Regions from separate parts of the Ectothiorhodospira sp. BSL-9 genome, predicted to be linked through region 1. Evidence: riboswitches for the same ligand, from Rfam matches in the RefSeq annotation. Region 1 holds a riboswitch; each other region holds the start of a gene.

The links. A riboswitch is a leader RNA that binds a small molecule or an ion and turns the genes downstream of it on or off. The one in region 1 is predicted to bind cobalamin.
Region 2: it holds a riboswitch for cobalamin, as region 1 does, so the genes downstream of both, ECTOBSL9_RS11835 (TonB-dependent receptor domain-containing protein) here and ECTOBSL9_RS17765 (TonB-dependent siderophore receptor) in region 1, are expected to answer to the same signal.
Region 3: it holds a riboswitch for cobalamin, as region 1 does, so the genes downstream of both, cobW (cobalamin biosynthesis protein CobW) here and ECTOBSL9_RS17765 (TonB-dependent siderophore receptor) in region 1, are expected to answer to the same signal.
Region 4: it holds a riboswitch for cobalamin, as region 1 does, so the genes downstream of both, ECTOBSL9_RS00195 (TonB-dependent receptor domain-containing protein) here and ECTOBSL9_RS17765 (TonB-dependent siderophore receptor) in region 1, are expected to answer to the same signal.

The regions. Positions count from the first base shown of each region.
Region 1 is NZ_CP011994.1:3,178,599-3,186,221, forward strand. It holds gene ECTOBSL9_RS14590 (DUF2459 domain-containing protein) at 1-85, opposite strand, end outside; gene ECTOBSL9_RS14595 (metal-dependent hydrolase) at 692-1,348, shown strand; gene ECTOBSL9_RS17765 (TonB-dependent siderophore receptor) at 1,413-2,405, opposite strand; cobalamin riboswitch at 2,555-2,810, opposite strand; gene ECTOBSL9_RS14605 (LysR family transcriptional regulator) at 2,849-3,778, opposite strand; gene metE (5-methyltetrahydropteroyltriglutamate--homocysteine S-methyltransferase) at 3,889-6,210, shown strand; gene ECTOBSL9_RS14615 (ribonucleoside triphosphate reductase) at 6,355-7,623, shown strand, end outside.
Region 2 is NZ_CP011994.1:2,549,975-2,557,597, reverse strand. It holds gene ECTOBSL9_RS11850 (hypothetical protein) at 53-538, shown strand; gene ECTOBSL9_RS11845 (hypothetical protein) at 639-1,850, shown strand; gene ECTOBSL9_RS11840 (MazF family transcriptional regulator) at 1,968-2,228, shown strand; cobalamin riboswitch at 2,547-2,799, shown strand; gene ECTOBSL9_RS11835 (TonB-dependent receptor domain-containing protein) at 2,946-4,973, shown strand; gene ECTOBSL9_RS11830 (ABC transporter substrate-binding protein) at 5,023-6,180, shown strand; gene ECTOBSL9_RS11825 (iron ABC transporter permease) at 6,186-7,268, shown strand; gene ECTOBSL9_RS11820 (ABC transporter ATP-binding protein) at 7,265-7,623, shown strand, end outside.
Region 3 is NZ_CP011994.1:2,539,471-2,547,093, reverse strand. It holds gene cobN (cobaltochelatase subunit CobN) at 1-3,102, opposite strand, end outside; gene cobW (cobalamin biosynthesis protein CobW) at 3,102-4,184, opposite strand; cobalamin riboswitch at 4,304-4,546, opposite strand; gene ECTOBSL9_RS11795 (cryptochrome/photolyase family protein) at 4,603-6,129, opposite strand; gene ECTOBSL9_RS16645 (DUF2256 domain-containing protein) at 6,126-6,290, opposite strand; gene ECTOBSL9_RS11790 (fused MFS/spermidine synthase) at 6,488-7,623, shown strand, end outside.
Region 4 is NZ_CP011994.1:34,008-41,630, reverse strand. It holds gene ECTOBSL9_RS00205 (iron ABC transporter permease) at 1-799, opposite strand, end outside; gene ECTOBSL9_RS00200 (cobalamin-binding protein) at 796-1,746, opposite strand; cobalamin riboswitch at 1,970-2,224, shown strand; gene ECTOBSL9_RS00195 (TonB-dependent receptor domain-containing protein) at 2,387-4,216, shown strand; partial or broken gene ECTOBSL9_RS00190 (cobyrinate a,c-diamide synthase) at 4,330-5,618, shown strand; gene cbiB (adenosylcobinamide-phosphate synthase CbiB) at 5,689-6,600, shown strand; gene cobD (threonine-phosphate decarboxylase CobD) at 6,988-7,623, shown strand, end outside.

The DNA.
Region 1 (7,623 bases):
GCAGGGCCAACATCAGGCACAGACTCATCACCCGTCCCGCGAGTGCCCAACCTCGCTGCCCGGCGTTCCACGGCTCACGGTTCATGCCTGCCCACATCGGCTCCCTACCCCCGTCATGAAACATGGCAACCAGCCTGCACCAGCCCCACCCCCGTGGCAACGCAACGGGTCTGCGCCAGAGAAGCCTCCAAACCCCCACTATCCACAGAACCTGTGGATAACATTGTGGACAGACTGTACGAAACCGTCGTGAATGCCCGTGCTGTGGTCCTTGTGTTCAAGTTGTACGAAAATTGGCCACTAGATTTAAATCAATTATTTTCAAAGAGTTAGAATTAGAGGAAATAACAGGCCGGAAATCTTGACAACCCCTGCGGGGATACGATAGGCGCGTGCTGCCGTGTGCATAACCACTGTGTTAGGAGCGTCTGAGTGGTGCAAAAAACCCTGGACACAGTGCCGCCCGCACCCCCTCATCCCCAGCCCTTCTCCCCCTCAGGGGAGAAGGGGGCAACATTGTCCTTGAGTATGTCTCATCCATAAGGGAGTCAGGCTACCACGTGAGGCGCGATGGGCAACCCAACCTCTGTCCATTCATCCAGCTTTGATGATAACATTCTGAATGAATGCGATTTTTAATAACAACAAACACTAAATGGCCAATTTCGCAACGCATGTAAGTGTCGCCGGGATGTTCGCGACGGGGCTGGCCGGCGCCACCCTGGCCACAGGGCGGCTGGATGGCTGGGAATCCCTGGGATTGATGCTCTTCCTGGTGGCCGGCACCCTTCTGCCCGACATCGACGTGGATGGCGGGCGGCCCCAGCGAGCCCTGTTCGGGGCGCTCTCGCTGGTGGCTGCCACCGCAGTGGTCGCAATACTGCCCGCTTCCTACAACCACCGGGTGGACTGGCTTCCCCAGATCGAGCCCATTGGATGCGAGATCTTCGCCCTGGCCCTGCTGGCCTGGTTTGTGGTGCGTTATCCCCTGGCCATGCTTTTCCAGCGTCTCAGCCGACACCGCGGACTGTGCCACAGCCTCGTGGTCGGCCTGTGCTGGAGCCTGGGGTGGGTTTACGTGGGGCTGCAGTGCCTGACGGCGGACGTACTGGTGATCTGGCTTCAGGGCGTCGCCATCTTCCTGGGGTTCCTGATCCACCTGGTACTGGACGAGCTGTACAGTGTCGACATCAACAATGCCCGCATCCGGCGCTCCTTCGGCTCAGCCCTCAAGGTCCTGCAGCCGGATTTCCCACTGGGCTCCATTGCCGCTTGCATCCTCCTGGGGGTACTGATCTGGCTGCTGCCCTATCCCGAGGAATTGCTGCAATGGCTGGTTGCGCTTTGAGGCTCCTGCTCCATTGGGGCAAACACCCACTTGCCAGCACATACAAAGATCAGAGCGCCACCATTTAACCCCAGAATTTCACCCCGGAATGTATCCAGTTCAGAAACGTGACCTCCCGTAGTCCGAATTCACTATCGGCTGCGGGCGCAAATCCAAAGCCGACCGGATCCAGAAACTCGTTGGAGCGATTCAGCTTGAACCGGCTCTCGTAGATCTGATAGCGAATTTCCAGGGCATCGGTGACCAGCCAATCGGCGGTCGCTGCCAGATCCCGGCGGCCACTGTCTTCGCTGCGGCGGGCGGGGAAACTGCCGGCCTTGACGGTTTCACCACTTTCCTCGAGTCCGGTAGAGACGGGAGGCGTATCGTGCAGGAACCGTGTCTGCCGCTCCTCCTGCATCCATCCCCCTTCAATCTCAACCTGCAGATTGTCCGTCAACCAGTGGTTGACCCCAGCCCGAAGGTTATAGACGTCTGCCTGTTCCCGATGGTCCTGATCAAAGTTGTAGGCTGCCACATCAACGGGCGGCCGGGTGTCCACGTTTCCTGTGGCCCGCTTATGGTAGGCATACCGTTCCATGACGTCGGCAAACAGGCGCACTCGGGTATCCCGCGTACCGCCCCCCAGATACAACGTACCGTGGCGACGCTGACCACCCTCAGCATGGGTGGGTACTCCGACCTGGGCCTCCATGCCGCCCTCAAACCCGGACTCGGGGCGTCGGGTAATGATATTGATCACACCGGCAAGGGCATCGGCACCGTACACCACGCTGGCCGGTCCTTTGACGATCTCGATCCGCTCAATGTGACTGACCGGCAGGCGGTTCAACTCCCCGCCACGACCAGACGTGCCGGCAACACGGCGACCGTCGATGATGACTTGCGTACTGGCCGGCGTGCGTTCGACCCTACGCTCAGTGCGGGTGGCAGCCGTCACGGTCATCTTGGGAAGGGTATATGCGGAATCCTCGGCAGATGCGGTGGAGCCGACAGCAAGCAAGGACAAGGTCGTGGCGCTACTCATCAGCGCCATCATCAGGGCTCGATCACTCATTAAAGCTGACTCCTTGGCGCGCACGACCCCGTGCGCGCAGGGAAGGTCCATGGGCCGCGGGGAGTCAGCAAGGGGGGAGTATCAGGCAGGACACAACCACACAACGGCGGCGCGCACTTAGCACCCACACCGGCTTGCCGCGCCCCGCGGTACTCGGGTACGCCATAGGCCGGTATCCGGGCTTGTGGGTCTGAGGCATCGATGCCTCAAGGTCGCAGTCCGCCTTCCCACGAAGCCCGCCCTTGAAGGACGAGAACTTCGCAGTGGCTCATCGGGTCTGCAACAACCCACCTACCGTTGCGGGGGCAGCGCCGGCTTGATCATCGTCGGACGATTGAACCGGTCTTCCCGTTTAACCCACCGGGGGAGACGATCCCAGCAGGCACCTGTAGCGAGGCGAAGGATGGCACGAATGGAAAGGAGACCTATTTGCCAAAAATCAATCAACTGGACTCGCGCAACTGATGCAGTTGATCTCTCGCAATGCCGATGAAGTCCCGCAGATAGCTCAGTTCCAGGTCTGCACGACGCAAGCCCACCCGCAAGACACTCCAGAGACCTTTTGGTCCCAGCGGTCGATCGATCACACCTGACCCGCTGGAGAGTCTCGGGGCCTGGGAATGTCCCGTGAACTCCCTCAGGGCCCAATCGGGCAGGCTGGCCACACCCCGCCGACTGGCCACCAGTTGCACAAGCATGGCGGTCAGTTCCGTTGTGCGCCTGGGCAGATCCAGGCCAGCAGGCCATAGAAAACGATGGCAAATGTCCAGTCGCTCCGGCTCCACCGGATAGGTGATCAAAGTCTCCCCGGACAAATCCTCAGGTTTGATGAACGGCGCGTCCGCCAAAGGATGTCCGCAGGGGACGATCAATCGATTTTCGTACTCGAACAGCGCCAGATACTCGATAGCCGGATCCTCCACAGGATCAGCACTCACCACCGCATCAATCTCACCTTCCCGAAGAGCCTGAATGGGGGCGAAACCGTGGCTCAGGGTCAGATCCAGTTCCACTTCCGGCCAGTGTTCCCGAAAGGCCGCCAGGGTAGGCATCAACCACTGAAAGCAGCTATGGCATTCCAGGGCCAGGAATAGCCGGCCACCATGCCCCTGCCGCATGCGCGCCAGATCCCGCTCCACCGCCGCCAGTTCGGGCAGGATCTGCTCCGCCGCCCTCATCAAGCGCTGCCCGGCGGCTGTCAGCCGCACGGGTCGGGACTTGCGCACGAACAACGTCATCCCGAGATGCTCCTCCAGTTGGCGGAACTGATGAGACAGGGCGGACTGGGTCACGCATAAGGTCTGCGCAGCCACGGTGATGCTGCCGGTGCGCTGCACTTCCTTGAGCGCGCGCAGGTGACGAATATCCAGCATGATGATCTCCACATGAACATAATTCATGATGATGCCAAATTTAACTCGTTTGATTCATCCAGATGGTCGCCCCAAACTCTTTGGCATCGATTCAATCCAAGGAGCCCGTCATGTCATCCGTTCAAACCCATGTCCTGGGATTTCCCCGCATCGGTGCCCGCCGCGAGTTGAAACACGCCCTGGAGTCCTACTGGCGTGGGGACATTCCTCGCGAAGAACTGCTCGATACGGGGCGGGCGTTGCGGCAACGTCACTGGCAATGGCAGGCCCAGGCGGGGATGGACCGGGTAACGGTGGGCGACTTCAGCTTCTATGACCATGTGCTCGACATGGCGCAGACCCTTGGGGTACTGCCCTCAAGATTTCAGAACGCCGCCACACAGCATCGCCTCGATCAAGGCTTCTATATGGCCCGTGGGCGATCCAGTGATCCCACTCTGCCGGATGTCCCTGCCCTGGAAATGACCAAATGGTTCGATACCAATTATCACTATCTGGTACCGGAACTGACGTCGGACCAATCGTTCTTCTGCCAACCCCATACGCTGGTCGAGGAGATTCGCGAAGCGCAGGCGTTGGGCCTTGAGCCCAAACCGGTAATCCTCGGACCCTTAAGTTTCCTCTACCTTTCACGAGTCAAGGGCCAGGGGGATCGGCTGGACCTTCTCAACAAGCTGATTCCGATCTATCAGGAATTACTCGAACACATCGCCACCCAGGGCGTCACCTGGGTGCAGGTGGATGAACCCATCCTGGCCCTTGATCTTACTTGTGCCTGGCAGAGGGCCTTCGAAACGGCTTACCAAGCGCTCAAGGGCGGAGGCCCACGCATTCTCCTGGCCAGCTATTTCGGTTCGCTGGGTCAGCACCTCCCCTGGGTACTGCAACTGCCTGTAGCGGGACTGCACGTGGATGCGGTTCGGGGGGCAGGAGAACTCGATCCGGTTGTCGCCGGATTACCGCTGGACAAGGTGCTGTCGGTCGGCATCGTGGACGGTCGTAACGTATGGGCCAATAACCTGGAAACCAGCCTGGGACGCCTGGCACCTGTGTCCGAAGAACTCGGACAACGACTTTGGGTGTCCTCCTCCTGTTCGCTGCTGCATGTGCCGCTGGATCTGGACCTAGAAAGCGAGCTGGATGGCGAGATCCAAGGCTGGCTGGCCTTCGCAAAACAGAAGCTGCAGGAGATTCAATGGCTGCGTTTGGGGCTGGTGGAAGGCAGGGAGGCAGTGGTCGGCCCGCTCGCCAGGCGTCGTGCTGCCCTGGAGGCGCGCTGGCGCTCCACTCGGGTTCATCACTCAGAGGTGCGGGATCGCGCCCGGCGAGTCACCGAAGATCAGACCCGCCGTCAATCTGCATACCCGCTTCGTGCCGCCGCGCAACGAGCGCGCCTGAATCTGCCTCCATTACCCACAACAACCATTGGCTCCTTCCCACAAACCCATGATATCCGCCGTATTCGCAAGGCCTTCCGTAGTGGAAAATGCACGTCAGCGGACTACGAGCAGGCCATGCAGGCTGAAATCGAGCGGGTGATCCGCTATCAGGAACAGGTGGGCCTGGACCTGCTGGTTCACGGCGAGCCAGAGCGCAATGACATGGTGGAGTACTTTGGTGAGCAGCTGGCCGGATACGCCTTTACCCGCCACGGCTGGGTGCAAAGCTATGGCTCCCGCTGCGTCAAGCCGCCCGTGATCTATGGAGATGTCCATCGCCCCCGCCCGATGACCGTGGAGTGGAGTCGCCAGGCTCAGTCACTCACTAACCGACCGGTCAAGGGCATGCTCACCGGCCCGGTGACCATGCTCCAATGGGCCTTTGTAAGGGATGACCAGCCCCGGTCAGAGACCGCCCTGCAGATCGCACTGGCCCTGCGTGACGAGATCAATGACCTTGCCGCAGCCGGGATCCCGGCGATCCAGGTGGACGAGCCCGCCTTTCGTGAGGGTCTTCCACTGCGCCGCGGGGACTGGGACGCCTACCTGACATGGGCCATCCGAGTCTTCCGCCTGGCCACCGGTGGCGTAGGCGACGATGTACAGATCCACACCCATATGTGCTACTCCGAGTTCAACGACATCATGGACGCCATCGCCGGATTGGACGCGGATGTGATTACCATTGAAACGTCCCGTTCGGACATGGCGCTGCTGGATGCCTTTGAGCAATCCACCTACCCCAACGAGATCGGACCCGGTGTCTACGACATTCACTCTCCCAGGGTGCCGGAGACCAGGGACATGATCGAACTGATGCAAAAAGCCATGGCTCTTATCCCCGCGGAACGCCTCTGGGTCAATCCAGACTGCGGGCTCAAGACCCGCGACTGGGACGAGGTGAAGCCAGCCCTGGCTCGCATGGTGGAGGCCGCCAAGGTGTTGCGTAACCAGGTCTCGCGTGAGGCTCTAACATCCGCTGAGGCCTCCTGACGACTTACGGCAACCCGCCCCTGCCGGTGATCGGCAGGGGCTGCGTTAGTCAGAAGGCCTCAGCAGCAAGAAGGCCATTGCACAAAATATTGTGTCTGATAGAGTGCGCAACACCATATATAGACCCTCACAGGATCATTCCCCATGGAACCCCTTCCTTCCCACCTCCCCGGGTTGCCCACCCAGGTCGTCAAGCGCGACGGTCGTCGTCTGCCGTTTGATGCCGCCCGCATCGAGTCCGCCATCCGCCGGGCTGGTCAGGCCACTGGGGAATTCGGGGACCACGAAGCCGCCCTTCTCACCTCTCAGGGCGTGAAGGTATTGGCACATCGCTTTGCCCAGGGTCAGTGTCCGGACATCGAGAATATTCAGGATGTGGTTGAACAGACTCTGATCAGTGCGAACCACCTGCGCACCGCACGGGCCTACATCGTCTACCGGGAACAGCACAAGGCCCTGCGGGCCGACCGCCGCACCCTGGTGGACGTGGACGCCTCCATCAGCGAATACCTGGACCGTTCCGACTGGAGGGTGGCCGCCAACGCCAACCAGGGCTATTCCCTGGGCGGTCTGATCCTCAACACCTCCGGCAAGATGATTGCGAATTACTGGCTCAACCACGTCTATCCGCCGGAAATCGGCCAGGCTCACCGGGACGGCGACTACCATATCCATGATCTGGACATGCTGGCCGGCTACTGCGCCGGCTGGTCCCTGCGCACCCTGCTGGTGGAGGGCTTCAACGGTGTGCCGGGCAAGGTGGAGGCCGCCCCGCCCCGTCACTTCTCATCCGCCATAGGTCAGATCGTCAACTTCCTGGGCACCTTGCAGAACGAATGGGCCGGCGCCCAGGCCTTTTCCAGCTTCGACACCTATATGGCCCCCTTCATCCGCGTGGACCGGCTCGGCTACGCCCAGGTGAAGCAGTACATGCAGGAACTGATCTACAACCTCAACGTGCCTTCCCGCTGGGGCTGCCAGACGCCCTTCACCAATCTCACCTTCGACTGGGTCTGCCCGGAAGACCTGCGCGAACAGGTGCCCATCATCGGCGGCCAGGAGCAGCCTTTCTGTTACGGGGATTTGCAGGAAGAGATGGACATGATCAACCAGGCCTACATCGAGGTGATGACAGAAGGAGATGCCCGGGACCGAATCTTCACCTTCCCCATCCCCACCTACAACATCACCCCGGATTTCCCCTGGGAGAGCCCCAATACGGAACGGCTATTCGCCATGACCGCCAAGTATGGCCTGCCCTACTTCCAGAATTTCCTCAATTCGGAGTTGTCTCCAAACATGGTGCGTTCCATGTGCTGCCGGCTGCAACTGGACCTGAGGGAACTGCTCAAACGGGGCAATGGCTTGTTCGGCTCGGCGGAACAGACCGGTTCCCTGGGGGTGGTCACCATC
Region 2 (7,623 bases), 630 kb from region 1:
AAGAGCACACTCATCCCGACCCCGGTTTTCGGGCCTTTTTCTCCTGTTGATCATGGCTTTACTTGCGACCAGCCCGGCGCAGGCGGATTCCGGAGCATCGCGGACCGCCCTGCATCTGTGCGATGACGACCGCGAGCATCTTCTCGGTCACATGCGGCAGTTCATGGAGATATCCAACGGCATCCTTGCCTCTGCACTGGAGGGTGATCATGAACGCATCGCCACCCTGGCCGAGGATTTCCGCCCCACCTCGGCCATGCTGGAACGCATGAAGTTGCTGGCGCAAGCCTATGAGGAAGAGGGTCGCCCCCATCGGACAAACCAGCGGGAGCTGAGGCGGTTCGAGCGCATGGCGGCCAATCTGTCCCCGGATTTCGTGGAGATGTACCGGGCCATGCGCCTGGGATTCGATGACATTGCCGAGCAATCCCGGCAGGGTGCCCCCAGTCAGGAGATCATGCATCGCCTGGTGAACGTGCAGAACGTGTGCATCGCCTGCCATCGACAGTTTGAGCTCGTACCCATGGAGTGTCGCTAAGCCATCCACAGCCGTACCCGGACAAGAGTCCGGGTTTGCCAGTAATATATTAGCAATTTATAATATACGGATATTACCCCATACACCCAAGGAACCCTCCATGCTCAAACGCGACCTCAATGAGTCGTACCATCCCCTCTTCTTCCTGGCAGCCCTGGGGGCAGGCGGTCTGGCCGTTTCGTTCTTCATGTACCCCATGTTTCTGGTGGAACGCCCCCAACCCTCCATGGCCACCTTCAATCACTTGTGGCCCATCCTCACCGGCCCGGTCACGCCCGCATCGGTCGGGCTGGCGCTGGTTCTGGTGGCCGTGGTGCTCTTCGCTGCCCTGCACTTCAGGCTGCTGATCTGGAACATCCGCGAATACCGCCAATTCCGCCGCACGCCGGCATTCGCCCAGCTGCGCAGCGGCAACAACGAGATCTCCCTGATGGCCATCCCCCTTACCCTGGCCATGTCCATCAACATGATGTTCGTGCTGGGCGCCCTGTTCGTGCCCAATCTCTGGTCGGTGGTGGAATACCTGTTCCCGCTGGCGCTGCTGGCCTTCCTGGCGGTGGGCGTGTATGCCCTGAAGATCCTGACCACCTACTTTGCCCGCACCCTCACCGAGGGCAACGTGGATTTTTCATCCAATAACAGCCTGGCGCCGATGATCGCCATCTTCGCCCTGGCCATGATCGCCGTGGGCCTAGCGGCACCGGCCATGATGAGTCAGACCCAGGCCACGGCCATTATCGCTCTCCTGCTTTCCATGTTCTTTTTCACCGCGGCCATCCTGTTGGCGGTGATCAAACTGGTGCACGGCTTCCAGGCCATGATGGTCAAGGGCATCAATGTGGCAGCCAGCCCCAGTCTGTGGATCATCATCCCCATCCTCACCCTGCTGGGCATCACCTGGATCCGGCTGTCCTATGGCCTGCAACAGGGCTTCGATCAGCCGGTCAACTACAGTTCACTGCTGATCCTGAGCGCCGCCATTCTTTCCGCCCAGATCCTTTTCGGGCTGATCGGCTATGCCGTGATGCAGCGCCTGGGTTATTTCCGCGACTATTCGCGAGGAAACCAGGGCAATGCCGGCACCTTCGCTCTGATCTGCCCTGGCGTGGCGTTCTTCGTCTTCGGCATGTTCTTCATTCACCTGGGGCTCATCAACAGCGGTGTACTGCAGGCAGGCAGCTGGGCACATCTTCTGGTCATGCTCCCGTTCATCGCCGTACAGCTGAAAACCGTTGAAGTCATGTGGCGCATCAAGCGCAACATCCTTGATGCGCCCGGCGATTTGAAAGCGGCGCGGACTACTCAGGGTTAGAATGGGCGCGACCCCATGATCAAGCAGCTCTGCCAGCGTCTTGAGCGGCGTTGACGACTACATCCAGCTGCAATTAAGTATCTACTTAAGTAGATACACCCAGCCCTGGAGATTCCCATGCAAAGTGAGATCAAACGCTGGGGAAACAGCGCCGCTGTGCGGCTTTCCAGCAAGATTCTGGCGCAGGCCAGGCTGGATGTCTCCAGCCCGGTCACCATTCACGTTAAAGCCGGCAAGATCGTGATAGAGGCTGCCGAAAAACCTGCCCGCAAGGTCAATCTTCCCTTTTCAGAGGCGGATCTTCTGAAAGGGCTGGATGCCCATGGCGCGCATGCGGATGAACTGGCTTCCCCCTCGGCGACCGAAATGGGGGACTGATGGCCCAGTACATCCCGGATCGCAACGACATCATCCACAGATCCTGTGGATATCTTTGTGGACAGCGTGTCGGCAAACCTCGAAAAGCCTGGCCTGACGGGCATTACCGTCAGATTGATCAAAAAATCGCCACCCCAGGCTAACTCGCTCATTTATATAGACTTATTAAGAACATTCCCCATGGGCGATTTCCCCTTGACAGAAAACCGTGCAATCGACTAGGCACCGGCCCGCCTGTGCACAAACACACGCTGCACGGGAGCCGGCTGCAGAATTCGCACCCACCGTCAAGTTGAATCGGCCCGAATTAACCTGATAGTCTCCGCGGTTGTTCTGGGTGCCTGCCGACCCTCCCGGTCTGGCAGGTTAAACGGGAAGTCCGGTTCAGCCAGCCCTGCCTGGCGAGTCCGGCACTGCCCCCGCAACGGTAGGTGGTAACGGCAGATTCTCTCATGCCACTGCGCGGCTCACGTCCTTCTCGGGCGGGTCGTGTGGGAAGGCAATCTGCCGGAGGGCGTCATCGCCCTCCAGGCCACAAGTCCGGAGACCGGCCCTGAACAGACCCGAACACTGCGGGGCGCTGCGGTCGGGGCCGGTCACGGATAACCCGCTCCCCTTCCGGTTGGTGAGTCCCTTTCGTTCGGCCCTCCTGCGTTGACACCCCGTGGTCTGTCCACCCGATCACCGCGCACGGGGTGGTGCGCGAAAGGAACCTCAATGCACAAACCGACCCCTCTTGTTCTGGCCATGATATCCGGCACCCTGGTGTCGCCAGCCTTTGCTGGCCAGACCAGCCATCATGCATCGGCCGTTGTCGAACTGGACCCCATCGTTCTCGAGTCCCGAAATCACTCCAATCGCCGAATCACCGACGAGGACATCCAAAGGCACCAGCCACTGGATGTGGCGGACATTTTCCGCTCCGAGGCCTCAGTGGACGTAGGCGGCGGCAGTCGCAACGCGCAGCGACTGTATCTGCGTGGACTGGAAGCCAGCAATCTCAACGTGAACATCGACGGCGCCCGGGAAGGCCGCAATCTCCATCAGCATCGCGGCAGCCTCAGCGGTCTGGACCCGGATCTCATCAAGCAGGTGGAAGTGGACCCACGTCCCTCGGCCGACCAGGGTCCCGGGGCACTGGGGGGGCGAGTGGAATTCACCACCAAGGACGCTCAGGATCTGCTCTTGCCTGGCCAACAGCAGGGCGTTCGTGTGAAAAGCGGTCATGCCAGCGCGGATGATGCGTTGCTCGGCTCTGCATCTCTCATGGCCCGGCTGAACGAGCAATGGGGCGCCCTGGCTCATCTGCGGGCCGTGAATCGTGATGATTACCGCGTGGGCGGGGGAGACACCATGCCCCATTCCGGTGGGCAGGATCGGGACTACCTGTTCCGACTCAGCCGCCTTCCCACCCAGGGACACGAGATCCGACTGGGCGCCCAGCGTCACACGCTCACCGGGGACCACCCCTATGGATCACGGGGGAGCGACTTCGGAGATCCTCGTCAGGACCAGGCCCAGGACGCGGTGGGTCAACGTCTGCGACAGCATCGCTGGACCCTGCAACACACCCATGATGCGCCCCAGCAGTGGCTGGACTGGATCGGTCGTCTCTATTACACCGATCATCAGCTGCAAAGACTCGATGACGGCACCCGCACCCGCACGCGGGAATACGGCGGCGACGCAAGGAACACCTTCCGTTTTGATCACGCGGACATCCAACACCGTCTGACCCTCGGCATGGACTACTACCTGGAAGAAGGTCGTACGGAAGGTCCGAGCATCACCAGCGAGTCCCGTAACCTGGGTGCCTTCATCCAGAATCGCATGCACCAGGGGCGGTGGTCGCTCTCCCTGGGGGCACGCTTCGACGACTTCTCCACCGAGTTCCACCAGCAGACGCTATCGGGCAATGCCATTTCCCCTAACGTCAGCGCACAGGTGGATATCTTCGGCGGCTGGACCGCCTTTGCTGGCTATGGCGAGGCCGTGAGTGGCGCCGGGATCATACCCATCGGCTGGATGGCCTACCTCAATGAGGACACCAACCTCAACGATGGCAAGCCCTTCAAGGCAGAGAAATCCCGACGACGTGAGGCCGGTGTGAGCTATGACGCGCGGGATGCCCTGCTGGAGAGCGACCGGCTGACCCTGGACTTCACGGTGTTCGACACCCGCCTGCGCAACAGCATCGACCGGGATGATCCCTGGGGAAGCCCGTTTGCCAGTGGGCGGTTCGGCCATGAGCCACCTTTCGTGGGCACGATCAGAAACCGCCAGGACACCCTGCGCACCCGTGGCTATGAGATCCGCGCCAGTTGGGGTATCGGCCGACACGATACCCGGCTCTCCTTCTTCAGCGCCGAAACCGTGGATGAGGATGGCAATCCTCAGTCTGTCTCTCGCCGACGGGGCGGTACCGGAGGTGACCGGTTCATCTGGGATCAGCGCTGGGCGGCTCTGGACAACCTCACCCTGGGCTACACGTTCACCTGGGTGGATGACCTCACCCGGGTACCCGACGATGCCCCCCAACGGGACGGTTACAGCCTGCACGACATTCAGGCCCAGTGGCAGCCCGGGATGGACGATCGCCTGAGCCTCTCCCTGGTCGTGCGCAACCTCCTGGACACCCGTTATGCCGAGCAGACCTCACTGGCCGATACGGATGCGGATGGGCGTCTACTGGTGCGGGACGAGCCCGGCCGGGATATCCGGCTCAGTGCCACATGGACATTCTGACGTGCCACATCTCATCAGGCAGCTCATCACTCAACTCTGGAATCATTCCATGACAGCCTCCTCCCCATCCCACCGATCAAACCGGTTCGATGCCCTCGTCGTGATTCTGACGGGGGTCATCGTACTCATGATGCTCGCGGCCTGCGATGCGCCCTCCTCCGGCAACTCCCAGGCCGTGGATACCGGAACAGCCCCACCCATGCAGGAAATCCAGGACATGCTGGGCCGGCAGGTCAGCGTGCCCAAGCAGGTGGAACGGATCGCCACGGTGAACGTGGATGCCTATCGCATGGTGGTTCATCTGCAGGCCGCAGATCGGCTGGTGGGCATTCCCGGCGACATGTTCGGCTCCCGGTTTTCCCGGGAAAAGACCATCGAGGCACTGGCGGTGGCCCATGTGGATGACATCCCCCAATTGGGGGGCGGTCAGCCTGGATCCGACATCAACCTGGAAAAGGTGGTGAGCGTCTCACCCGATGTGTTCTTCTACTGGGCCTTCAGCCGAGGCGACTCCACCCAGGCCATGGCAGATCATGCGGATCGACTGCAACGACAGCTGGGCGTGCCGGTCGTGGCAGTAAGCACCCTGGGCCGGGAACGGGATCCCGAAAGGATCATGGATGAAATCGAGCGGGCCTATGGTCTGATGGGCATGATTCTCGATCAGGAAGCCCGTGCCCAGGCACTGCTTGACCGTTACCGCCAGGAAGTGTCGTCGATACAGTCCCGCATCCAGGGCGAAGGCACGCCCCGCGTCTATCTGGCTCATCGCACCAATCTGTTCAGCAACGTGGCCTTTTATTACCCGCTGGAACAACTGAGCGCCACTCACGTGGCATCCACACGGCGCGGCCGCGATGGGGAAGTATCGGCCGAACAACTCCTGCAGTGGGACCCGGAACATATCTTTCTGCACACCCCCTCCCAGGCCAGCCACGTGGCGTTGGACAGTGTGCTGGAGGATGCCCGGCTTCAAGGCGTGGCGGCCATCCGTGATGGTCAGGTTCACCGCTTCAAGGGCACCTACATGGGCTGGGATCTGGCCACCGGGCTGGTGGATCTGATCCGCATGGGCAAGATCCTCTATCCAGACGCCCTTGAGGATCTGGACGTGCAGGCCCGGGGCGAGGACATCCTGCACACGTTTTATGGCACACCTGGACTGTATGAACACCTGTCCCGGCAAAGTGGCTTCAAGGATCTGTGAGCCCCATGGAACCCACCCCCAAAGCAACCGGCCCTGCCCGGTTGCCTGATGCCATTGCCACCTATCGGCAGCAGACTCGTCGCCGTGGCCTGCTGCTGACGGCCCTGGCCCTGGCTCTGGTGGCCATCAGCCTCCATGGTCTCACCCTGGGAGCGATGGACATCCCTGTCGTGCAGACCGTCCTGGCCCTGATGGCCCCGGCCTTTCCTGGGGAGCTGGTGCCGCAGGATATCCACAACGTCGTCTGGAACATCCGCCTGCCACGCCTGATCACCGCCCTCACTGCCGGCATGGGGCTGGCGCTGGGCGGCGTGATCCTGCAAACCCTGCTGCGTAACCCCATGGCCTCGCCCTTCACCCTGGGGTTGTCCTCCGGCGCCTCCCTGGGGGCGGCGCTGGTGATCATTTTCGGGTTTTCCGCCTTTGGCATGGTGGGCATCGTGGCCAATGCCTTTCTGTTTGCCATCGGAGTGTCGCTGCTGATCCTGCTGATCGGTCAGTGGAAAGGGGCCACCCCCATGAGTCTGATCCTGGCCGGGATCGCGCTCATGTACTTCTTTGGTGCCTGCACCACACTGGTGATCTACTTCTCCGACGCCTATGCCACCCGCGAGGTGATGTTCTGGACGGTAGGCAGCCTCAGCCGGGCCAACTGGGAAAGCGCCACCCTGATCACCGTGACGCTGCTTGTGGTGCTGCCGATCTTTTTGTGGCGAGCGGTGGATCTGAACCGTCTGCTGCTGGGAGATGACACGGCCAGGAGCCTGGGCCTGCCGGTGGAGCGACTGCGCATCCTCATGATGCTGCTGGTCTCCCTGCTGGTGGCTGTGGTGGTGGCCTTTACCGGGGGGATCGGTTTTCTGGGCCTGGTGGCCCCGCATCTGGCTCGCCTGATGATCGGCACGGATCACCGGTTTCTGCTCCCGGCCACGGCCCTGATGGGCGGACTGCTGCTGGTGGTGGCGGACCTCATCTCCTTGCATGCCTTTGCACCGGTGGTGCTGCCGGTGGGCGTGGTCACCGCCTTCGTGGGATCGCCGTTGTTCATCTACCTGATCCTGCGCCGTCGTGCCGGAGGTGGCGCATGAATCCGCTGGATATGCTGAGGGTGGATGATGTCTCGTTCGGTTATGGGCGCGGAATACGCACCCTGAAGAATGCAGGACTCCAGGTCCGTCCCGGCGAGGTGGTCGCGTTGCTCGGGCCCAATGGCTCGGGCAAGACCACCCTGCTCAAATGCGCCATGGGCCTGCTCAAACCGCGCAGCGGACAGATCACCCTCAATGGCCAGGACCTGCAGCGCATGCCCCGGTGGCAGGCAGCCCGGCATCTCTCCTATGTACCGCAGGCCACGGATATCGTCTATCCCATGACCGTGTTCGAGAGTGTGTTGCTCGGGCTTCGGGATAGCCCCTGGTATCCGGATCAAGCGTCACTGGAAAA
Region 3 (7,623 bases), 640 kb from region 1:
GGGCTGGGCACCAAAGACCCGGAATCCCGCCTGCCGACGAGCCAAGTCGGCCGGCGTACCCTGGGCCTCCAGTTCTGCAGCCTCCCGGTGGATGCGGGCGCGGATCGGGTTCATGTCTTCCGGCTCATCCTGCTCCGCCACCGCCTGCACGGCGGCATCGAACAGGCGCATCACATGGGCAAAGGCATCCCGGAAAAAACCCGATACCCGCAGGGTCACGTCGATGCGGGGGCGATCCAGCACCGACAGGGGCAGGATCTCGAAGTCGGTCACCCGATGACTGCCGGCGGACCAGCGCGGTCGCACACCGATCAGGGCAAAGGCCTGGGCCAGGTCATCGCCACCGGTACGCATGGTGGCGGTGCCCCAGACAGACAGGCCAATGGCGCGGGGATAATCCCCATGCTCCTGCATGAACTTCTCCACCAGCAGTGCCGCTGATTTCATCCCCAGGGTCCAGCTGGTGGCGGTGGGCACGGCGCGGGCATCCACCGAGAAGAAGTTGCGCCCGGTGGGCAACACATCCGGACGGCCCCGGGAAGGGGCCCCACTGGGCCCGGGCGGTACAAAGCGCCCTTCCAGCCCATCGCACAGGGCACCCAGTTCCCGGTGACCGCAGGCGCGCAGATCCGGTTGCAGGCGCGTGTGGATGCGCTCCAGCACCTGGCGGGTCTGGGGCCAGGCGGCCTGCGCATCCGGCAGGCCGTTTTCCAGGATGGACTGGGCCAGGGTTTCCAGCCGTTCGCGGGTGTCACCATGATGGCGCCAGGGTTCGTCGGTGACGGCGGTTTGCAGCACGTGGGGTCGGGGGCCTGTCCAGGGATCAGCCCAGGTGGCATCCAGGGGATCGAAGCCCTCCCCCAGGTCCAGGTCACGGGCCAGGGCCCGGATCAGGCTGTCGTTGCCGTCACGCCCGTGGCCCATGGGGTAGCGAGCCAGGGCCAGCAGGGTGTCGCGCTCCTGGCGGCCCTCGGGAGATTCTCCGAAGATGTGCAGACCATCGCGGATCTGGCTCTCCTTGAGCTCACACAGGTAGGCATCGGTGCGGTTGAGCAGGCACTGCTCTTCCTCTTCGCTGGCCGGTGCATCCAGGCCCAGGTCCCGATGCAGATCCTGGGCGACGATGGTGTCCAGAATGCCTTTCCTGAGCACCGCGGCGCGACGGCGATCCAGCATCAGCGCCTCGTAGTATTCGTCCACCTGGCGCTCCAGATCGCGGGTCGGCCCGTAGTTCTCGGCCCGCGTGAGCGGCGGCATCAGGTGATCGATGATCACGGCCTGGGCGCGGCGCTTGGCCTGGGTGCCCTCCCCCGGGTCGTTGACGATGAAGGGGTAGAGATGGGGCATGGCGCCAAAAATCAGATCCGGCCAGCAGTGTTCGCTCAAGGCCACGCTCTTGCCCGGCAGCCACTCCAGATTACCGTGCTTGCCCACATGGATGATGGCATCACAGCCAAACTGCAGCCGCAGCCAGGCGTAGAAGGCCAGGTAGTAATGTGGGGGGACCAGGTCTGGATCGTGATAGTTGGCCATCATGTCCAGGTGATAACCGCGGGCCGGCTGAATACCCACGAACACCCGGCCACAGCGGATGCCGGCAATCATGAATCGCTGCTGTCGCACCATGGGGTCCTGTTCCGGCCTGCCCCAGCGTGCCAGCACCGCCTCGCGGCTGGACTCGGGCAACCCATCGAAATAACGCTGGTAGTCGGCCATGGACAGGCTTTGCCAGGCGGGACGCTGGGCCAGCTGCTGCGGATCGTTGGTCACGCCTTCGCACAGGCGGCTCATCAGGGCATCGCCGTCATCGGGGATACCCTCCACGCCATAGCCCTCGCCCTGCAGGCGCCGCAGGATACCGATCACCGACGCGGGGGTGTCCAGCCCCACGCCATTACCCAGGCGGCCCTCACGGGTGGGGTAGTTGGCCAGGATCAGGGCCAGGCGCTTGTCCCCATTGGCGGTGCTGCGCAGCCGGCACCAGCGCTCGGCCAGGGTGGCCACAAACTCGATCCGCTCGGCATGGGGCTGATAGTGCACCACATCGGTCTGGGTGTGCGGGCAGCGTCGTTCCAGCCCCTTGAAGCTCACCGCCCGGGAAATCACATGGCCATCCATCTCCGGCAGGGCCACCTGCATGGCGATGTCCCGGGGTTGCAACCCATGCACATCCTGCCGCCAGTTGTCTTCGTTGCCTCCAGAGAGGATCACCTGCAGCACGGGCCGGTCGTCCGCCAGGGCCTGTTCGCCGTCCGCGCCCTGGGCCCGGGAGAAGGCGGTGGCATTCATGATCAGCGCCACGCCCTGCTCCCGGCACAGGCGACGCACCATCTCCAGGCAGGGCGGGTCCTTCAGGGAGACCAGGGCCATGGGCAGGGGGTTGAGGCCCCGGCTCAGCAGGGCCTGACACAGGGCATCGAACACGGCAGTGTTGCCCGCCTGCAGGTGCGAGCGATAAAACAGGATGGCCACCACCGGCGCCCCCGCATGCCAGCGCGCCTGCCAGGCCGATACCGTGCCCACATCCTGTTCAGGGTGATAGACGCCAATAGGGGGCAGCGGTCGGGGCGGCGGCGGCTCCAGCGGCAGGTCAAAGAAGGTGGCGCCCAGAAAGTCGTAAAAGGCACGAATGTTGGCAGGCCCGCCCTCGCGCAGATAGCGCCAGAGTGTGCGGCAGACGCCTGGCTCCACCGTGCTCTTCATGAGCAGATTGCCATCCTCGGTGTTATCCCCGGAAAACATCACCAGCGGGATGCCCTTGCGTCGGCACAGGGCCCACACCTGCTCCGTGCCATAGGGCCAGTAGGATTCGCCGCCCAGGTGATCAATGATGATCAGGCGAGCCTTTTGCAGCACTTCGTCCAGGTACAGGTCCACCGAAGCGGGTTGCCCCAGATGCAGCAGGTTGGCCAGGCGGACCGAAGGATAGGCGCCCCCTGCTCCTTTGTCGGGCTCGCGGGCCTGCGGGCATTGGGCCGCCAGCAGGGCCAGGGTGGTGTCCGCGGCACTGAGGATGACAATATCGGCAGGCGTCTGATCCAGACGCGTGATCACCGACTCGTCATCGACGAACCCGCCGGGTTGTGCCGCCAGCAGATGCATCAGGCAGTCGCTGTCAGGGCGGCCGGTTGCAGGGCCTGCTCCAGGGCATCGGCCGAGAGATCCTGACCGATCAGCACCAGGCGGGTACTGCGGTCCTCCTGAGCCCCCCAGGGGCGGTCGAAATAGCTGTCAAATCGACTCCCCACCCCGTGCACCACAAGGCGCATGCGCTTCTCCGGCAAGGCCGCGAAACCCTTCACGCGGAAGATGCGATGATCCCGCACCAGTTGCTGCAATTGTTCCATTAGCCTGTCTCGATCCACCTGCGGCAGCCTCACCACCACAGAGTCGAACGGGTCGTGGTCATGATCGTGGTGATGATCCCCGTCCCCATGGGCGTGGTCGTGATGCCCGGCACGCAGGTGGATATGCGCTTCCGATGCACTGCCCAGGCCCATCATCAGCGCCGGATCCACCCGGCCATGGTCGCTGGAGACGATCTTTACCTGGGGTGGGATCTCACTGCGAACCAGTTCCACCACCCGTTCCACCGCCGCTACGTCCACCCGATCGGTCTTGCTCAGCACGACGATATCGGCCGCCGACAACTGATCTTCAAAGAGCTCATGAAGGGTGGAGGCATGATCCAGATTCGGGTCCGAGCGGCGTTGCCGATCCACTGCCTCGGGGTTGGCGGCGAACTGTCCCTGGGCGGTGGCGGGCACGTCCACCACGGTAACCACGGCATCCACGGTGCAACCGGTCTTGATCTCCGGCCAGTTGAAGGCCTGCACCAGGGGTTTGGGCAGCGCCAGCCCGGAGGTCTCGATGAGGATGTGATCGATCTCGTCCCGCCGTTCCATCAGGGCCTTCATCACCGGATAGAAGGCCTCCTGCACGGTACAGCACAGGCACCCGTTGGCCAGTTCATAAAGGGTACCGGCGTCCTCTCCCGACTCATCACAGCCGATGCCGCAACCCTTGAGGATCTCGCCATCCATGCCCAGCTCACCAAACTCGTTGACGATCACGGCAATGCGCCGCCCCTGGGCATTCTCCAGGAGATGGCGTAACAGGGTGGTCTTGCCACTGCCCAGAAAGCCGGTGACGATGGTGGCAGGGATTCTTGATCTGGATGTCATGAAAATGCTCGCTCGCGCGCCGCCCGCGCATCGATGGGATGGATGCGCCACAAGGGCGGTACGTGCCACGGAGGAGAGGTCAGGCGCGGTGCGGCTCCACCCGGCACGCCGCACCCCGCGGCACCTGGTCTTCAACAGGCCGGTCTCCGGGCTTGTGGTGGGCCTTCAACATGGGGGGCTGCCTTCCCATGAGATCCGCCCTGGGGACGGGGTCTCACAGTGGCCTGGGTTCTCCACGTTCACCACTTACCGTTGCGGGGGCAGCGCCGGAGTGATCGCCTGAGCGATGTCACCGGCTTCCCGTTTCAACCCGATGGATGGGCCGTCGAGGCCCGCGGGTCACCTGCGGAAGTTTTAAGATAACCGCACAAATGTAGCAGGCATCCGCCGTGGGCTCAAATTGAGGGGGAACACGTGATCACAGATCATCCAGTCGTTCGAGTAGATGGCGGGCGTGTTTCAGGGTGGCCTTGCGCTCGGCTTCATCCATGCGTTGCCAGGCGCGATAAGGCATGGTCATGCGCGGGTTGCCGGCAAAATCCGCCTCATGGCGGAGCATGAAATCCCAGTAGAGCGAATTGAACGGGCAGGCATCGGCGCCGTGGCGGCGGGTGGCGGCATACCGGCACCCCTTGCAGTAGTCGGACTGGCGCTTGATATAGCTGGCCGAAGCGGCGTAGGGCTTGCTCGCCACCAGCCCACCGTCGGCATACTGGCTCATGCCACGGGTATTGGGCATCTCCACCCATTCGAAGGCATCGATGTAGATCCCCAGGTACCAGGCGTCCACCGTGTCCGGGTCACATCCTGCCAGCAGGGCAAAATTGCCGGTGATCATCAGGCGCTGGATGTGGTGCGCATACGCCAGTTGCAGTGACTGGCCGATGGCATGGCGCAGGCAGGCCATCTGGGTCTCGCCGGTCCAGTACCAGCGGGGCAAGGGCCGGTGGGCATCCAGGGCGTTGGTCTGCGCGTAGTGTGGCATGCGCCCCCAGTACACGCCGCGGACGTATTCGCGCCAACCCAGTATCTGGCGCACGAATCCCTCGCAGGCAGCGATGTCCACCTCACCCGCCTCGAAGGCCTGAATCGCCGCATCAATCACCTCCCGCGGATGCAGCATCTTGATATTCAGCGCAAAGGACAGCCCCGAATGGAACAGCAGTGGCTCCTGAGTGCTCATCGCGTCCTGAAAGCGGCCAAAATGCGGCAGGACCTGGTTGACGAACACCGCCAGTCCCTCGCGGGCTTGCGCCCGGGACAGCGGCCAGGGCAGCGCATGCGCGTTGGGCTCCCCGAAGGTGCGTACCCCGGCAGCGGCGATCTCTTCCCATAGCGCTGAGACATCCGTGGGCACCCACGGCCAGGCCGGAGCCGGCGGCTCTCCAGGCCAGCGGGCCCGGTTATCCGCATCGTAGTTCCAGCGCCCGCCCACCGGCTTGTGGTTGTCGTCGAGCAGCAGGCCATGGCGACGACGCATGTCGCGATAGAAATACTCCAGGCGCGGAACCCGCTCGCTGAAAGCCTGAGCCAGGTCATCCCGGTCCCGCAGAAAATGTGCCGAATCCACCACAGTGGCTGGCAGGTCGAGCCGGGCTGAGGCCTCATCAAGCAGCCGTTCCACGCGCCATTCATCCGCCTCCATGCGCTCGAACCGGGTCGCCTTGTAACGCGCGGCCAACTGCACAAGATTGGCGGCAAAATCCTGCTGGTTGTCAGGGTCGCCGATACGCAGGTAGTGAACACGGTGACCGGCAGCCCGCAGCGCCTCGGCAAAGCCCCGCATCGCCGCAAAGATGGCCAGCACCTTTTGGGCGTGGTGGACCACGTAATCGGTCTCGCTGCGAATTTCCATCATCACCACAACACAACCGGGATCTGGCTGGCGAAACCAGGGGTGTGAGGCGTTCAGTTGATCACCCAGCACCAGGCGCAACGTGGTCATGTGGGCCCCCTCCCGGCCCCCACCGAGCCCCGTTGGCGACGACAGCGCTCGGAACAATAGCGCACCTCATGCCAGACGCGGGCCCACTTGCGCCGCCAGGCGAACGGACGGCCGCAGACTGCGCAGGTTTTTGTAGGCAGGTTGGGTTTGGCGTGGCTCATCCGATGCCCCGGCTCCGATCCGTAAGAAAATGACCTGGCAAGGCCTCCGGCAGGCGTTCCGAAGCACTCAATGGTGATCTCGAGTGTATCCGAGTGCCTGATGTGAACCAATCACACCCCGTGTTCGGCTTCACCTGAACGGCATTATCTAATAACATAAAGGATTGATTATCATTCACTTCACCGGGATACTCCCCATGGTGTCAACACCGCTTCGCTGGGCCATCGCTGCCCTGTTTTTTCTTTCGGGCTTTGCCGCGCTGGTCTATCAGGTGCTGTGGGTTCGGGAACTGGGTTTGCTGTTTGGCAGCACCGCACAGGCGGCGGCGCTGGCCATCGCGGTGTTCTTTGCCGGACTGGCAGCCGGCGGGTGGTTCTGGGGGCGTATGGCCCCCCGGGTCAGGTCCGCCCTGGCCACTTTCGGGGTACTGGAGGTGGCCGTCGCCCTCACCGCCCTGGGCCATTTCTTCCTTACTGACCTGTATCACAGCCTGTACCCGGCACTGTACGCCCTGGCCGGAGATCACCCCGTGGCCGATCAGGCCCTCAAGGCAGGCCTGGCCACTTTGATCCTCTTCCCGCCGGCCTTTTTGATGGGGGGTACCCTGCCCATGATGGGGCAGTTCATGGTGCGCGTGGTGGGCCGCCTCTCCACCACCGGAACGGCGCTGTATGCCCTGAACACCTTCGGCTCCGCCATGGGGGCGCTGGCCGCCGGTTTCGTCCTGCCCATGCTGCTGGGTTTCCACGGTGCCTATCTGCTGGCCATTGGCATTGATCTCTCGGTGGGAATCATTGCCATCGTTCTGGCACGCCGCATCCTCTCCCGCGAAAGCCGCACCGAGCTGCCCTCCATGCCCTCCCCCGCAGAAACCGCAGCCACGGCGGCGGTTTCCCGCTGGCCATCACTGCCGCCGCGCCTGGTGGGCGTGATTGCCTTCGCCTCGGGCCTGGCCACCCTGGGCGTGGAGGTACTCTGGACCCGGTTGTTCGCCCAGGTGTTGCAGAACTCCGTCTATACCTACGCCATCGTCCTGGTGTCTTTCCTGGTGGCGCTGACCCTGGGCTCGCTGATGGCCAATGCCCTGGCACGCCTGAAACGCATGCCACCCCATGGGGTACTCACCGTGCTGTTGCTCCTGTCCGCTGGTGTGATCGGGGCTTCACCCTGGGCCTTTCACGCCGCCACCGACGGGCTCAACTACGTGGGAGCCGGTGCTGGCTGGCGGGACTATCTGACGGCCGTCTCGGCCACCGCGATGGCAGTCATGGTGCTCCCCGGGATCCTCCTGGGGGCCGTGCTGCCGTACCTGTTGCGGGTGGTGGAGGCATC
Region 4 (7,623 bases), 410 kb from region 1:
TGCCCAGCACCAGACGCAGCATATGAGGCACCACCAGGCCCACAAAGCCGATGCTGCCCGCCACCGTCACGGCGGTTGCGGTCACCAAGGCGGCAACAATGTAGATGGTCCACTCCAGTGGCCGCACCGCCACTCCCAGCGCTGCGGCCTGCATGGGCCCTCGGGCCAGCACGTTGAGGCTGCGCCCCAGGGGCATGGCGGCCAGCACCACCAGTACCAGCACGGTCCAGGCGGGCCAGATGCTGTGGGCGTGGGACAGGTCACCCATTAACCAGTACAGCATTCCAGGGAGTTCCTCCGTGGGGCTGACCGCCAGCATGAAACTGATGAAGGCTCCCCAGCCGGCTGCCACCACCACGCCGGTGAGCAGCAGGCGGGTGGGCGTCCAGCTACCGGTGCCATGGGCCAGGCCGAAGACGATCAGGGTGGAGATCATGGCGCCGATAAAGGCCGATCCGGAGACCACCACGGTGCCCAGGCCCGCCAGCATGGCCAGCAGGGCGCCCACCGCCGCCCCGCCCGACAGGCCCAGTACGTAGGGGTCGGCCAGTGGGTTGCGCAACAGCACCTGCATCAAGGCGCCGGCCACTGCCAGCAGTCCACCCGTGGCAAAGGCGGCCAGGGTACGGGGCAGGCGCAACTCCAGGATCAGGGTGCGATGCAGGGGCTCGCCGCCGCCGGTGAGTACCGCCAGGGTCTCGGCAGGGGTGAGCGGCACGCTGCCCACGGCCACGGCCGTCATCACGGCGGCCAGCGAGCCACCCAGCAGGATGGCCAGGATGAACGCCAGGCGCGTCACTCATCGCCCTCCGGGCGACGTTCGCGGGCGGTTTCCAGAAAATCGCAGATCATCCGGGTGCCTTCCAGGATGCGCGGCGTGGGGCGCTGGATCAGGGACGGGGGGATGAAAAAGAGATTATCCCGCTGCACGGCGGTCATGTCGGACCAGCGGCGCCAGTCTTCCACCCATTGTGGGTTGTCCTCGCCCATGCCGCCGCCGATGATGGTTTCGGGATTGGCGGCGAGGACGACCTCGCGATCCAGGCGCGGCACCTGGGTATCCAGGTGGCCGAAGATGTTCTCGCCGCCGCAGAGGCGGATGGCCTGGGAAATGAGGTGTTCATCGTTGAGGCTCATCAGGGGGCGATCCCATACCTGGTAGAAGACGCTCACAGGGGGCTGCTCGCCGTATCGCTCTTCAAGTTCGGCCAGGGTGTGGCGTACGTGGGTTCCCGCTTCTTGACCGCCACTGGCGTGACCCGTGAGGTGTCCCAGGCGTTCCAGGCCGGAGGCCAGTTGTTCGAAGGTTTGCGGGTTGCTGAAGTAGAGGGGATAGCCCAGGGCTTCCAGGCGTTCCAGTTGTGCCCGCACGTTGCCGCTCTCCCAGGCCACCACCAGGTCCGGTTGCAGGGCGAGGATGGATTCCAGGTCCAGTTGCTTGTAGCTGCCCACCCGGGGGATGTCTTCGGCGGCTTCGGGGTAATCGCTGTAGTTGACGGCCCCAACGATCTGGTCGCCGGCGCCCAGGGCAAACAGGTTTTCGGTGATGTGCGGGGCCAGGCTGATGATGCGTTTGGCAGGCGCCTCAAGGCGCACCTCACGGCCCTTGTCGTCGGTGACCGTCACGGGCTCTGCGCCAGCGTTCGTGGTTACTGAGGCGGTGACAAGGAGGACGCAAACGGCGGCGATATGTGCCCATTTGTCGTGAAATGGCGGGGTATGGCTTATGCGGTGAGGGTGTCTCATGGTGTTGGGGTCGGGCGCTTGAAAGGAGGGCATCATAACAGCGATGCGGGTGCTGGCCACCTGCATGATCCTCCGGGCCCATCGGTATCCAACCCTGCCAGCACCCACTTCCCGTGGGAGCGGCCCTTGGCCGCGAATGGGCGCGCCTCAGGCGCATGGATGTCCATCTGCCCTGACAGTAATCCCTGCGGCTCACATTGGAATATCCACAATCGTTTGCGTATGATACCGCCTCGCTTCAGGTGCCAGACGATTGACATCCGTCTGGTGAAACGGGAAGCCGGTATGTCTGCCAGATTCTGCAGACCAGTCCGGCGCTGCCCCCGCAACGGTAGGCGAGACGAGGGTTTCTGCATGTCACCGCAGCAACCCCGGCAAGGCGTGAAGCCACTGCGCGCAAGCGTGGGAAGGTGCCTTGACCCGGTCAAAGATGACCCGTCCGCGAGCCCGGAGACCGGCCTGATGCGTTTACGCGGCATTGCGGAGGGCTTTGCGCGGCTCGTCTTCTCGGGTCTCATTCCGGTGGATCTGGCTTTCCGGTGCGCCACGCACCGATGGGCCTGATCGATCCGCTGCTCTCCTCGTGCCGCATCCTGGCCCATGACAGGTGCGCGGGCGGCGCACCGGAGAGTACACACACATGCAAACCCGATCCTTCCTGCCGGCAGCCGTTCTGCTGGCCATCCCTTCCCTTGTCAGCGCCCAGGAACAGGTGGCCCAACTGGACCCCATCCTGGTCACCCCCACCCGCACAGCCCAAACCACCGACCAGACCCTGGCCTCCGTCACCGTGATCGACCGCGAGGAGATCGAGCGGCTGCAGCCGAAGGAGTTTGCCGATCTGCTGAAAGGAAGGGCTGGTATCGGATTGAGCCAGAATGGACCTTTTGGAAAAAACACTAGTCTGTTTATGCGTGGCACTGAATCTGATCACACTCTGTTGCTTGTAGACGGAGTCCGGCTGGGTTCGGCAACCACTGGACAGGCTGCTTGGCAATTTCTCTCCCCTTCAGAAATTGAACGCATTGAGATTGTGAGGGGCCCCCGAACCAGTTTGTATGGAGCTGATGCGATTGGTGGTGTTATCCAGATCTTCACGCGTGATGGCCAAGGTCCGGCACGGGTGCGAGCGCGGTTAGGTGTAGGATCTTTTGGTAGCGCGGAACTGGGATTTGGCGTCGGTGGCTCAAATGAAACCACTCGTTACGATCTTTCCGCTGGTTACTTTCAGACCGACGGGATCAATGTGCGGGACGATATCGGTAATAGCGATCGAGATGGTTATGATAATTTTACAATTTCAGGGAGTGTGATACATCAATTAACCGATGATACCGAGGTCTTTGCGAGACTCTTACATTCCCAAGGCGAAACAGATTATGATCGGGGCTCTCCTGCTAGAGACTGGTCTGAATTCGCTCAGTATGTTTCTCAGGTGGGGATGCGTAGCCAAGTAAATGAAGCTTGGTTTACCCAGTTTAGTGTGGGCTATAGCCGAGATGATGGAAAGAACTATGAAGATGGGCTTTTTTCATCCCGCTTCGATACTGAGCGCTATCAATTGGGCTGGCAGAATGATCTGGCGCTCGGTACATCCTTGCTGACCCTGGGGATTGATTTCCTTCAAGATCGGGTTACTGGAACCGGAGATTTCGACAGAAGCAGCCGAGATAATTGGGGTGGATATATACAAATGCAAACGGATCTGGGTAGGCATTCTGTGTCCGGAAGTTTGCGTCTTGACGATAACGAAGCGTTCGATTCTGAGACTACGGGACAGATCGCTTGGGGTTATCAGTTCACTGAGGAGGTGCGCTCTTGGGTCAGCTTTGGGACCGCCTTCAAGGCTCCAACATTCAACGAGTTGTATTTTCCGTTTACGGTATATCAAGGTGGTTTCAGTTATTCCGGCAATTCAGAGCTTGAGCCAGAGAAGTCAGAAACCTACGAAGTTGGTCTTCGGTATGATGCGGGGCCACGCTTCTTGTCCGCGACCTTGTTTGAGAGTCAAATCGATAATTTGATTATCAACACGGGTTTTGACCCCATGCGTCCAGAGAATGTCCGAGAAGCCCGGATTCGGGGCTTGGAGTTGGAGGGTGGTTTGCGTCAAGGAGGCTGGATGGCGAGTGCCGCCTACACTCATTTGCAGCCCGAGGATCGGGACAGCGGCACCCAGTTACAACGCCGTTCTCGTAATACGCTCCGTTTAGATGTTGATCGTGAATTATCAGTCTTTACTGTAGGCGGTACGCTGTTGGTTGAAGGTGGCCGCTACGATCAGCAAGGTGAGCAGAATCGCGTAGGTGGTTATGAGGTACTGGGTCTCCGGGCATCTTATGCCATGACTGAAGAATGGACCTTGCGTGCAAAGGTGGATAATGTCTTTGACCGGGAGTACGAAGTAGTTCGCGACTACAACCAACCCGGCCGCGCCTTCTTCGTCACGTTAAACTACCAGCAACAGTGACCTCCGCCGCCCCTCATCCCCGGCCCTTCTCCCCCGAGGGGAGAAGGGAGTTGGTGGAGTTTCCCCTCAAGGGGTTGGGGTGAGGGTGACGATGTGAATCCACGAGGCCGACCATGACCACTCACCATTGCCCAGCCCTGCTCATCACCGCCACCGCCTCCGGTCAGGGCAAGACCACGGTGACGGCGGCGCTGGCGCGCTACCATCGCAACCAGGGGCGGCGGGTGCGGGTGTTCAAGGCGGGGCCGGACTTTCTCGACCCGATGATCCATCAGCAGGCCAGCGGGCACCCCGTGCACACCCTGGACATGTGGATGACCGGGGAGGAGGATGCCCGGCAACGTCTGTATGAGGCGGCGGGCGAGTCGGATCTGATCCTGGTGGAGGGGGTGATGGGCCTGTTCGATGGGCGACCTTCCAGCGCCGACATCGCCGCCCGGTTCGGCATTCCGGTGATGCCGGCCATCAATGGGGCTGCCATGGCCCAGACCTTCGGCGCCCTGGCCCATGGTCTGTCCACCTTTCGCGCCGATGTGCCCTTTGCCGGCGTGCTGGCCAATCGCGTCAGCGGGGAGCGGCATTACGGCATGCTCATGGAGCGACTTCCCTCGAATCTCACCGCCTTTGGCTATCTGCCCAAGTCCGCCGATGCGGCCCTGCCCAGTCGGCATCTGGGCCTGGTGCAGGCCGAGGAGATCGCCGACCTGGATCAGCGACTGGAAGCCGCGGCAGCGCAGCTGGTGTGGAAGCCGGATGGCCTGCCGCCGCCGGTGGCCTTTGAGCCTGGTTCGGCCACCCCGCCGCCCCGGTCTCTGGAGGGACGACGCATTGCCATCGCCCGGGATCAGGCCTTTGCCTTCATCTACCCCGCCAATCTGGAGTTGCTGGAGCAGATGGGAGCCAGTCTGCAGTTCTTCTCCCCCGTGGCCGGGGAGAGGTTGCCCAAGGCGGATGCGGTGTACCTGCCCGGGGGTTACCCGGAGCTGCACATGGAGGCCCTGGCGGCCAATGTGGGGCTGAAGCAGGATCTGGCCGCCCACGTGCAAGCTGGGCGACCGTTGCTGGCGGAATGTGGTGGCATGCTCTACTTGCTGGATCGGTTGGAGGACAAGGAGGGGCAGGGCGCGGACATGGCCGGCCTGCTGACAGGCACTGCACGAATGCAGGGAAGACTGGCATCCCTGGGGCCCCAGGAGGTGACCTTGCCGGAGGGTGTGCTGCGAGGGCACACCTTCCATCACTCGGCCATGGAATCGCCCTTGACGCCTTTGACGCGGTCGCGATGCCCCAATGGTCGGGCGACGTCAGAGCCGGTATATCGGGTGGGGGGGTGACGGCGACGTATGTGCATGTTTATTTCCCGTCCAATCCGCAGGCGGTGGGGAGGTTGTTGAGAGGATGATGCATTTCAGGCTCCTTGCCGCACCCTGCTCTCGATGGCCGTTAGAGGTTGATGGGATAATGAACCACACATGCTGACATTCACCCTCATCGTCGCAGCCCTGCTGCTGGACCGCTGGCTCGGCGAGCCCCGGCGGTGGCATCCGCTGGTGGGTTTCGGGGCGCTGATCGACGCGGCGGAGCGCTGTTGCTACGCCGATGATTGGCGCCGAGGTGCCTGGCTGGTGGCGGGGCTGTTGATCCCGCTGGTACTGTTCAGCGCCTGGTTGACCGCGCCCGCCTGGGGCTGGGCGGTGGAACTCATCCTGTTGTATCTGGCCATCGGCTGGCGCAGCCTGGGAGAGCATGGGCGTGGCATCGGTGCCGCCCTGATGCAAGGGGATCTGCCCCAGGCCCGTGAGCGGGTGGCCTTTCTGGTGAGCAGGGACACCCAGAACATTGATGAGACGGAGATCAGCAAGGCCACTGTGGAGTCAGTGCTGGAAAACGGCAACGATGCCGTGTTCGCCCCCATCTTCTGGTTTGTGGTGGCAGGCGCCCCCGGGGTGGTGGCCTATCGGCTGGTGAACACCCTGGATGCCATGTGGGGTTACCGGAATGACCGCTACCGGCATTTTGGCTGGGCGGCGGCACGGCTGGACGATGTGCTCAATTACATCCCGGCGCGACTCACGGCCCTGGCGTATGCCCTGGCCGCGGGTGGGCTCGACGGAACGCGCCGGGCCTTCCGTTGTTGGCGCCGTCAGGGAACGGTGTGGAAAAGCCCGAATGCCGGCCCGGTGATGGCGGCTGGGGCGGGGGCGCTGGGCGTGCGTCTGGGTGGGGCGGCCATCTACCATGGGCGCAGCGAGGAGCGCCCGGATCTGGGCGAAGGTGCCGATGCCCAGGGCGTGGATATTGATCGGGCACTGGGCCTGATGCGCCGGGCCATGTGGATCTGGCTGGTGGTGTTGGGAATCGGTGCCCTGATCATCATGATGTGATGAGGCCAGATGATTGCCCCGCCAACCCCCGTGGGAGCGGCCCTCGGCCGCGAATGGCTTTTCGAAAAAGACTCCGGACTGTCCGGACCTCGGGGGGAGCGGGTTCCTGTAAGCGGGCTTCAGCCGCAGGATGCGGCTGCAGAGCCTACAGGGATGTATTCACGGCGTCCCGCTGGAAGGAACCCGGTCCCTCCGAGGTCCACTCCGATCTCCGGCCGGGGCGGCGGCCGATGACTCAGCCATTCGCGGCCGAGGGCCGCTCCCACGGGGGCTTGCTGCAGCCAATGCGGTTTTTACAAGAGCTCTGAAGTATCAGGATTTCGGGGGCGCCCCAAGGTCTCCCTCATCAAAGGATGCCGTTTCGCACTGATCTGGAGGCTGACACGCTTGACCCAATGCAACGCAGACAACCCGGCCGCTTCATCCTCGGTACCCTTCCTGCCACACGGGGGACGTCTGCGTGCAGCAGCCCGGGAAGAGGGCATTCCCCTGGAGGACTGGCTCGATCTGTCCACCGGAATCAACCCCAATGGCTGGCCCGTGCCTGCCGTGCCGGGTGCACAGTGGATGCGTCTGCCGGAAGAGGAGGATGGCCTGGAGGCGGCCGCGAAACATTATTATGGCAGCTCCCACGTGTTGCCCGTGGCGGGCTCCCAGGCGGCCATTCAGGCCCTGCCCACCTTGCTGACGCCGGGACGGTGCGTGGGCGTGCTGCACCCCAGCTACGGTGAGCACGCCCACGCCTGGGAGAGGGCAGGGCACACGGTGCGTGCCCTGGCGCCTGAGACCATCGAGGAACATCTGCCGGTGCTGGATGTGCTGCTGCTGGTGCATCCCAATAACCCCACTGGAGGCCTATTCGATCCAGGGCGCCTGCAGTCCTGGCATCAGCACCTGGCCGACAAGGGCGGCTGGCTCATCGTCGATGAGGCCTTCATGGATGCCACGCCGGAACGCAGTCTGGCCCCTGTCTGCCCGCAGCCGGGGCTGATCGTGATGCGTTCCCTGGGCAAGTTTTTCGGC